Regions from separate parts of the Agromyces sp. NPDC057679 genome, predicted to be linked through region 2. Evidence: predicted binding sites of a transcription regulator. Region 2 holds the regulator's gene; the other holds the start of a gene.

Region 1 (3,402 bases), on a different contig from region 2:
ACTGGATGACGCCCGCCGCCACGATCTGGTCGATGACGGTCTTCGAGACACCCGACGATGCGGCGCCGATGATGGCCGAGACATCCTGCGAGAGGAGGTCGGTCACCGAGACGGTCGCGGTGTCGGTCGTGGTGTCGCCCGAGTCACGGAAGACGACCTCGACGGCGAGACCCGAGTCCGCCGCGTTGACGTCGTCGGCACCGAGCTGGACACCCGCCTCTTCGGGCGGGCCGAGGAATGCGAGCGCACCACTCTGCGGCAGGATCGTTCCGAGCTTGAGCGCGAGATCGCGCTCGCCCTCGGCGATGGGCAGGGCGTCGCCGGCGTCCGCTGCCGGTTCGGATTCGGCCGGCTCCGGTGAACCCGTGCTGCACGCAGTGAGGAGGAGGGCACTGACGCCGGCGATGGCGATACCCGTCCAGGCTGCGCGAGCCGAGCGCGTGGCCGTGGCCTTCGCGAAAACGCTCATGTTGCTCCTTGGGACTGAAGGAATTGGTACACAATGCAGCGCCGTGGTGACGCCGTTGTCTGACAGTATTCCGGGGCATCCGCGGAAACAAGTCACCCCGGTCACAACCCGGTAACACCCGCCCGGATTGTTACCCGACCGACATCCTTCGGGGGTTCTGCGCACGAAATCAGCGTCATTCGACGTCATCATGCGCGGATTCCGCAGGGCGGACGACGCTCAGACCGGCTCGGAGACGACCCGTTTCGACGCGCGCCGCGCTCCCCTGATCAGGTCGACCGTGAGCACGGCGAGGGCCGCCCACACGAGGGCGAAGCCGATCCACCGCTCGGGCGGCATCGGCTCGCCGAGCAGCACCACGCCGACGAGGAACTGGATGAACGGGGCGAAGTACTGGATGAAGCCCATGTAGATGAGCGGCAGTCGGCGCGACGCCGCCGCGAACAGCAGCAGCGGCACCGCGGTGACGGCGCCGGCACCGAGGAGCAGCACCGTGTGCCAGGCGCCTTCGGTGCCCATCGTGAGCCCGGTGGTCGCGGCGACCCACCACAGTTGCACCGCGGCGAGGGGGGCGAGCCACAGGGTCTCGAGCGTCAGCCCCGAGACGGCGTCGACGCGGGGGCCGACCCGCTTCTTGATGAGGCCGTAGAAGCCGAACGAGAACGCGAGCAGCAGGGCGATCCACGGGAACTGCCCGTGGCCGACGGCGAGCACGACGACGGCGACGATGCTGATGCCGACCGCGACCCATTGGGTCGTGTTCAACCGCTCGCGCAGCACGAGCACCCCGAGGAACACGGTCACGATCGGGTTGATGAAGTACCCGAGCGAGGCCTCGACGACCTGCTCCGAGACCGCCGCGTAGACGTAGGTCTGCCAGTTGACGAAGATGAGCGCGCCGGCGGCCGCCATCGTGAAGAGCACCCGCCGGTCGCGCAGCAGGGCGAAGAACGCGCCCCATCCGCGCGTCACCGTGATGAGCAGTGCGCAGAAGACCAGCGAGAGCAGGATGCGCCACGCGACGATCTCGAGCGAGCTGCTGGGCGCGAGCGCGATGAAGTAGATGGGGAGGAAGCCCCAGAGCAGGTAAGAGGAGATCGCGTACCCGAGCCCCGGCCTGCTGATGCCCTGGTGCGTCGGCGCAGGAGGGGTCTCAGGGCGGGGATTCACCGATACAGACTACGCCCGCGCGGGTCGATGGCCAACGCGGCGGCTGCGGAGACGCAGAACGGCCCGGATGCTCAGCATCCGGGCCGTTCAGAAAGTCGGTTCGCTCAGCGAACGACGACCGCGAGCACGTCGCGGGCCGAGAGGACGAGGAAGTCCTCGCCGCCGAACTTGACCTCGGTGCCGCCGTACTTCGAGTAGATCACCTTGTCGCCGACGGCGACGTCGAGCGGGACGCGGTTGCCGTTGTCGTCGATGCGGCCGGGGCCGACCGCCACGACCTCGCCCTCCTGGGGCTTCTCCTTGGCGGTGTCGGGGATCACGAGGCCCGACGCGGTGGTCTGCTCGGCCTCGACCTGCTTGATGACGATGCGATCCTCGAGCGGCTTGATGGAAACCGACACGGTTGCCCCTATCTCTCTGATGAAGAAACTGTCTTGCGAAGACTGATTAGCAGCCTCTGAGTGAGAGTGCTAAGCCGAGTCTAGGCGCGTTTTGGCACTCGTGCAACGTGAGTGCCAGACCGTTCACGCGCGGCGAACACGGCGGCCGGATGGCCCCGCGCCATCGCCGCTCGGCGGCCGCGCCGCGGTGCTAGCGTGGCCGGGTGGAACGCTCCGAGCTCGTCGAACTCCTCTCCCCCGAAGGGCTGCGGCTCCTCGACGGCCTGCCCGAATGGGACTCGAAGGCCGACATCGTGAAGACGGTCGCCGCGCTCCGCCGCCAGGGGCATCCGGCGTCGTTGGTCGCCACCGTGCTCAGCCAGGCGAAGCTCCGCGCGAAGGCCGCCGCGAAGTTCGGCCCGTTCGCCGCCCGCATGCTCTTCACGGAGGCGGGGCTCGAGCAGGCGACCCGCCTGCAGGTCGCCGCGCTCCACGCCGGCCGCTTCTCGCGGGCGGGCGTGCGGCACGTCGCCGACCTCGGCTGCGGCATCGGCGGAGACGCCCTGGCCATGGCGGCGATCGATCTCGAGGTCACCGCCGCCGACGCCGACGAGGTCACCGCCGCGATCGCGACGTACAACCTCACTCCGTTCCCGCAGGCCCGTGTGCTGCACGAGCGCGCCGAGGAGGTCGCACTCGGCGGCATCGGCGGCGTCTGGCTCGATCCGGCGCGACGCACCACCACGGGCGGTACGACGACGCGCATCGCCGACGCCTCCGCGTACTCGCCGAGCCTCGACTTCGCGTTCGGGCTCGCCGACCGACTGCCGGTGGGCGTGAAGCTCGGGCCCGGCACCGACCGCGACGTGATCCCCGCGGGCGCGGAGGCGCAGTGGGTCTCCGTCGACGGCGACGTGGTCGAACTCGGCGTCTGGCTCGGCGCGCTCGCGCGCCCGGGCGTCGGCCGCTCGGCACTCGTCATCCGCGGCGAGCTCGCGCACGAGCTGACCGCGCCGGCCGACTCCCCCGACGCCCCCGACGGGCCCCTCGGCGACTACCTCTACGAGCCCGACGGCGCGGTCATCCGGGCCCGGCTCATCGGCGACCTCGCCAGGGCGAACGGTGCATGGATGCTGAGCCCCGGCATCGCCTACCTCACCGCCGACACGGCGTTCGACTCGCCGTTCGCCCGGGGGTTCCGGGTGATCGAACGCCTGCCCGCCGACGAGCGAGGGCTCCGGCAGGCGCTGCAGGCGCGCGGCGTCGGCACGCTCGAGATCAAGAAGCGGGGCGTCGACGTCGACCCCGCCGCACTGCGGACGCGCCTGAAGCTGAAGGGATCGGAGCGGGCGACGATCGTGCTCACGCGCGAGCAGGGCCGCC
Region 2 (3,402 bases):
CGACCCCCGACGACGACCTCGAGGCCGACATGTACGAACTCGTCGACGAACGCCTCGAAGCCGCCGGGTACGAGTGGTACGAGGTGAGCAACTGGGCGTCGAGCCCTGCGCAGCGCTCGCGACACAACCTCGGCTACTGGCGGGGCGACGACTGGTGGGGCGTCGGCCCCGGCGCGCACAGCCATGTCGGCGGCGTGCGCTGGTGGAACGCGAAGCACCCCTCGGCGTACGCCGACCGCATCGCCGCGGGCGTGTCGCCCGCCGTCGGTCGCGAGGTGCTCGACGCGCCGACCCGCGAGACCGAGCGGGTGCTGCTCTCGACGCGCATCCGCGAGGGCCTGGAGATCTCGACGCTGCACACCGGGGGTCGGCACGCGGTCGCCGCGCTCATCGCCGACGGCCTCGTCGACGCGAAAGCCGCCCTCTCGGGTGTGCTGACGCTCACCAGGAGAGGGCGGCTGTTGGCCGACGCGGTCGTTCGGCAGTTGCTCGACGCTTAGCTGACGAACTTGATCGCGAGCGGGTACGTGTACGGCTCGCCCTTGTTCGCGGCGATCGCGGCGATGATGCAGAACACGATGTTGATGACCCACACGGCCGGGTAGAGCAGGAAGCCGATGAACACGAACATCAGCAGGCCGCTCGCGATGTAGGCGATGAGGATCGTCAGCTGGAAGTTCAGGGCCGTCGCGGAGTGCCCGCGGATGAAGGGGCCCTTGTCCTTCAGGACGAGGTAGCCGATGAGCGCCGGCAGGAAGTTGAAGATCGCCCCGCCGATGTGGATCAGCGTCGCCCAGAGCTTCTCGTCGGAGGGGCTCAGCGGCTGGCTCTGCTGGTAGGGGTTCGCCGGCGGGGGAGGCGGGGTGGCGTCGGACATGGGGTTCTCCTTGCTCGGGTCGCCCGAAGGCGAGACTTCGTCAACCGTCATGCTGGCACAGCAGAGCGCGCCGCGGGAAGAGCCCCGACGGCGCGCTCGAAAGGTGCTGCCTACTTGATGAGGCGGATCGCGAAGGGGTACCGGTAGTGGTTGCCGTCCTTCGCCTTGAGGAAGCCCTGGATCGAGAAGACGATGACGACGACCCAGAGGGCGAGCGGGAGGATCCAGCCGATCAGCGCCCAGAAGCCGAACGTGATCGCGGTGAGGATCGAGTTCACGATGAGGATCGCGACGTACGCGATCGTGGCGGTGATCTGGAAGTTCAGCGCCTCCTTGGCCTCGGTGTTCGTGAACTGGCCGCGGTCCTTGAAGACGAGCCAGATGATGAGCGAGGGCAGGAACCCGATGATGCCGCCGAGGTGCGCGAAGGACGCCCACTGCAGGTCCTGCTCCTGGGTGAGGGGGCCGGCGGCTGCGGGCTGGGGCTGACTGTTCGGATCGGGCTGCTGAGCGTTGGGCTCGGTCATGACGCGCCTTTCGGGCTTCGGTGGTCTCGGGTTTCGGGAGGGGTTCGCGGTCGTGAGGACTCGCGGGACATCCATACGGTAGCGCCGCGAACCGCCGCGGGCAACGGCCTCGTCGTCGGATGTCGCGATATGATTAGCAGTCAGACAGAACGAGTGCTAAGTCGTCGGAGGGAGCGGGGCATGGCCTCAGAACGCAGTCTCGCCGTGCTTCGGGCGATCGTGCAGGACTACGTGGCGTCGCGCGAGCCCGTCGGGTCGAAGACGATCGTCGAGCGGCACGCGTTCGGCGTCTCGGCGGCCACGATCCGCAACGACATGGCGCTCCTCGAAGAGGAGGAGCTGATCGCGGCTCCGCACACCTCCTCGGGTCGCATCCCCACCGACAAGGGGTACCGCGTCTTCGTCGACCAGCTGACCGAGGTGCGCCCCTTGAGCTCCGCGCAGCGGCAGGCCATCGAGACCTTCCTCGGCGAGTCGAGCGACCTCGACGAGCTCCTCGCCCGCACCGTGCGCCTCATCTCGCAGCTCACGAAGCAGCTCGCGGTCGTGCAGTACCCGAGCTTCGCGAGCGCGCGGGTGCGCCACGTCGAACTCGTCTCGCTCTCGCCGAACCGCGTGCTCTGCATCCTCATCGCCGATTCGGGCCAGGTCGAGCAGCGGCTCGCCGAGCTCGAGCAGCCCGTCGACGAGTCGACGCTCGCCGAGCTGCGGCTCCGGCTGAACGAACTCGTCGCCGGCACCACCATGGCGGATGCCACGGCGCTGCTGTCGGGCGAGATCGATGCCGTCGACCCGCGCCACGCGGCGGTGCTGCACACGCTCGCCGCGACCCTCGCCGAGCAGGCGCGGGTGCAGCGCAGCGACCGGCTCGTCGTCGCGGGCGCGGCGAACCTCGTGCGCACCGAGCAGGACTTCGCCGGCTCGATCCTCGGCGTGATCGAGGCGATCGAGGAGCAGGTCGTGCTCCTGAAGCTCTTCGGCGAGATGTCCGGCGACGAGCACGCCGTCGCCGTGCGCATCGGGCGCGAGAACGCCTCCTTCGGACTCGGCGAGACCTCGATCGTCTCGAGCGCGTTCGAGATCCCGGGCCGCGACATCTCGCGCCTCGGCGTCGTCGGTCCCACCCGCATGGACTACTCCAACAGCATGGCCGCCGTCCGTGCGGTCGCCCGCTACCTCTCCCGCACGCTCGGCGAGAGCTGACCTTCCGCCCGTCGCAAGACCGGCATCCGCAACCGAAAGGACAAGCCCTCCGTGGCCGACCACTACGAGGTCCTCGGCGTCTCGCGCGAAGCGACGCCCGACGAGATCAAGAAGGCGTACCGCCGACTGGCTCGCGAACTCCACCCCGACGTGAACCCCGGTGCCGAGGCATCAGAGCGGTTCAAGGAGGTGACGCACGCGTACGACGTGCTCTCCGACCCGAAGCAGCGCCAGCAGTACGACCTCGGCGACCAGGGCGGCTTCGGCGGCCAGGGCTTCGGCGGATTCGGCGACATCTTCGAGACCTTCTTCGGCGCCGGGCAGCAGAGCCGGGGGCCGCGGTCGCGGCGCGAGCGGGGTCAGGACGCCCTGATCCGCGTCGAGGTCGGCCTCGACGAGGTGATCTTCGGCACCCACCGCGACATCGAGGTCGACACGGCCGTGCGCTGCGAGACCTGCCAGGGGTCGTGCTGCCAGCCGGGCACCTCGCCGGTCACCTGCGACATCTGCCGCGGCAGCGGCCAGATCCAGCGTCAGGTGCGCTCGCTCCTCGGCAACGTGATGACCTCGAGCCCGTGCGGCACCTGCCGCGGCTACGGCACGATCATCGCGACGCCGTGCGTCACCTGCCAGGGCCAGGGCCGCGTGCGCGCCCGTCGCACCGTCCCCGTCGACATCCCCGCGGGCGTCGACACGGGCGTGCGGCTGCAGATGCCCGGTTCGGGCGAGGCCGGCCCCGCCGGCGGCGCGAACGGCGACCTCTACCTCGAGATCAAGGTCAAGAACCACGACGTG

The links. The regulator HrcA, encoded in region 2, represses chaperone genes, less so after heat shock. The targets are predictions, from matches to a motif close to TTNGCACTCGNNNNNNNCGAGTGCNAA.
Region 1: groES (co-chaperone GroES) is a predicted target of HrcA. The motif match lies at 2,132-2,158, and genes of this name have one in related genera.

What each region holds. Positions count from the first base shown of each region.
Region 1 covers NZ_JBHVIK010000002.1:1,080,458-1,083,859, reverse strand. Annotated here, with positions in the region: gene ACFVAJ_RS11990 (ABC transporter substrate-binding protein) at 1-469, opposite strand, end outside; gene rarD (EamA family transporter RarD) at 689-1,639, opposite strand; gene groES (co-chaperone GroES) at 1,744-2,040, opposite strand; gene ACFVAJ_RS11975 (SAM-dependent methyltransferase) at 2,244-3,402, shown strand, end outside.
Region 2 covers NZ_JBHVIK010000003.1:129,029-132,430, forward strand. Annotated here, with positions in the region: gene hemW (radical SAM family heme chaperone HemW) at 1-500, shown strand, start outside; gene ACFVAJ_RS13475 (DUF4870 domain-containing protein) at 497-877, opposite strand; gene ACFVAJ_RS13480 (DUF4870 domain-containing protein) at 988-1,404, opposite strand; gene hrcA (heat-inducible transcriptional repressor HrcA) at 1,585-2,607, shown strand; gene dnaJ (molecular chaperone DnaJ) at 2,659-3,402, shown strand, end outside.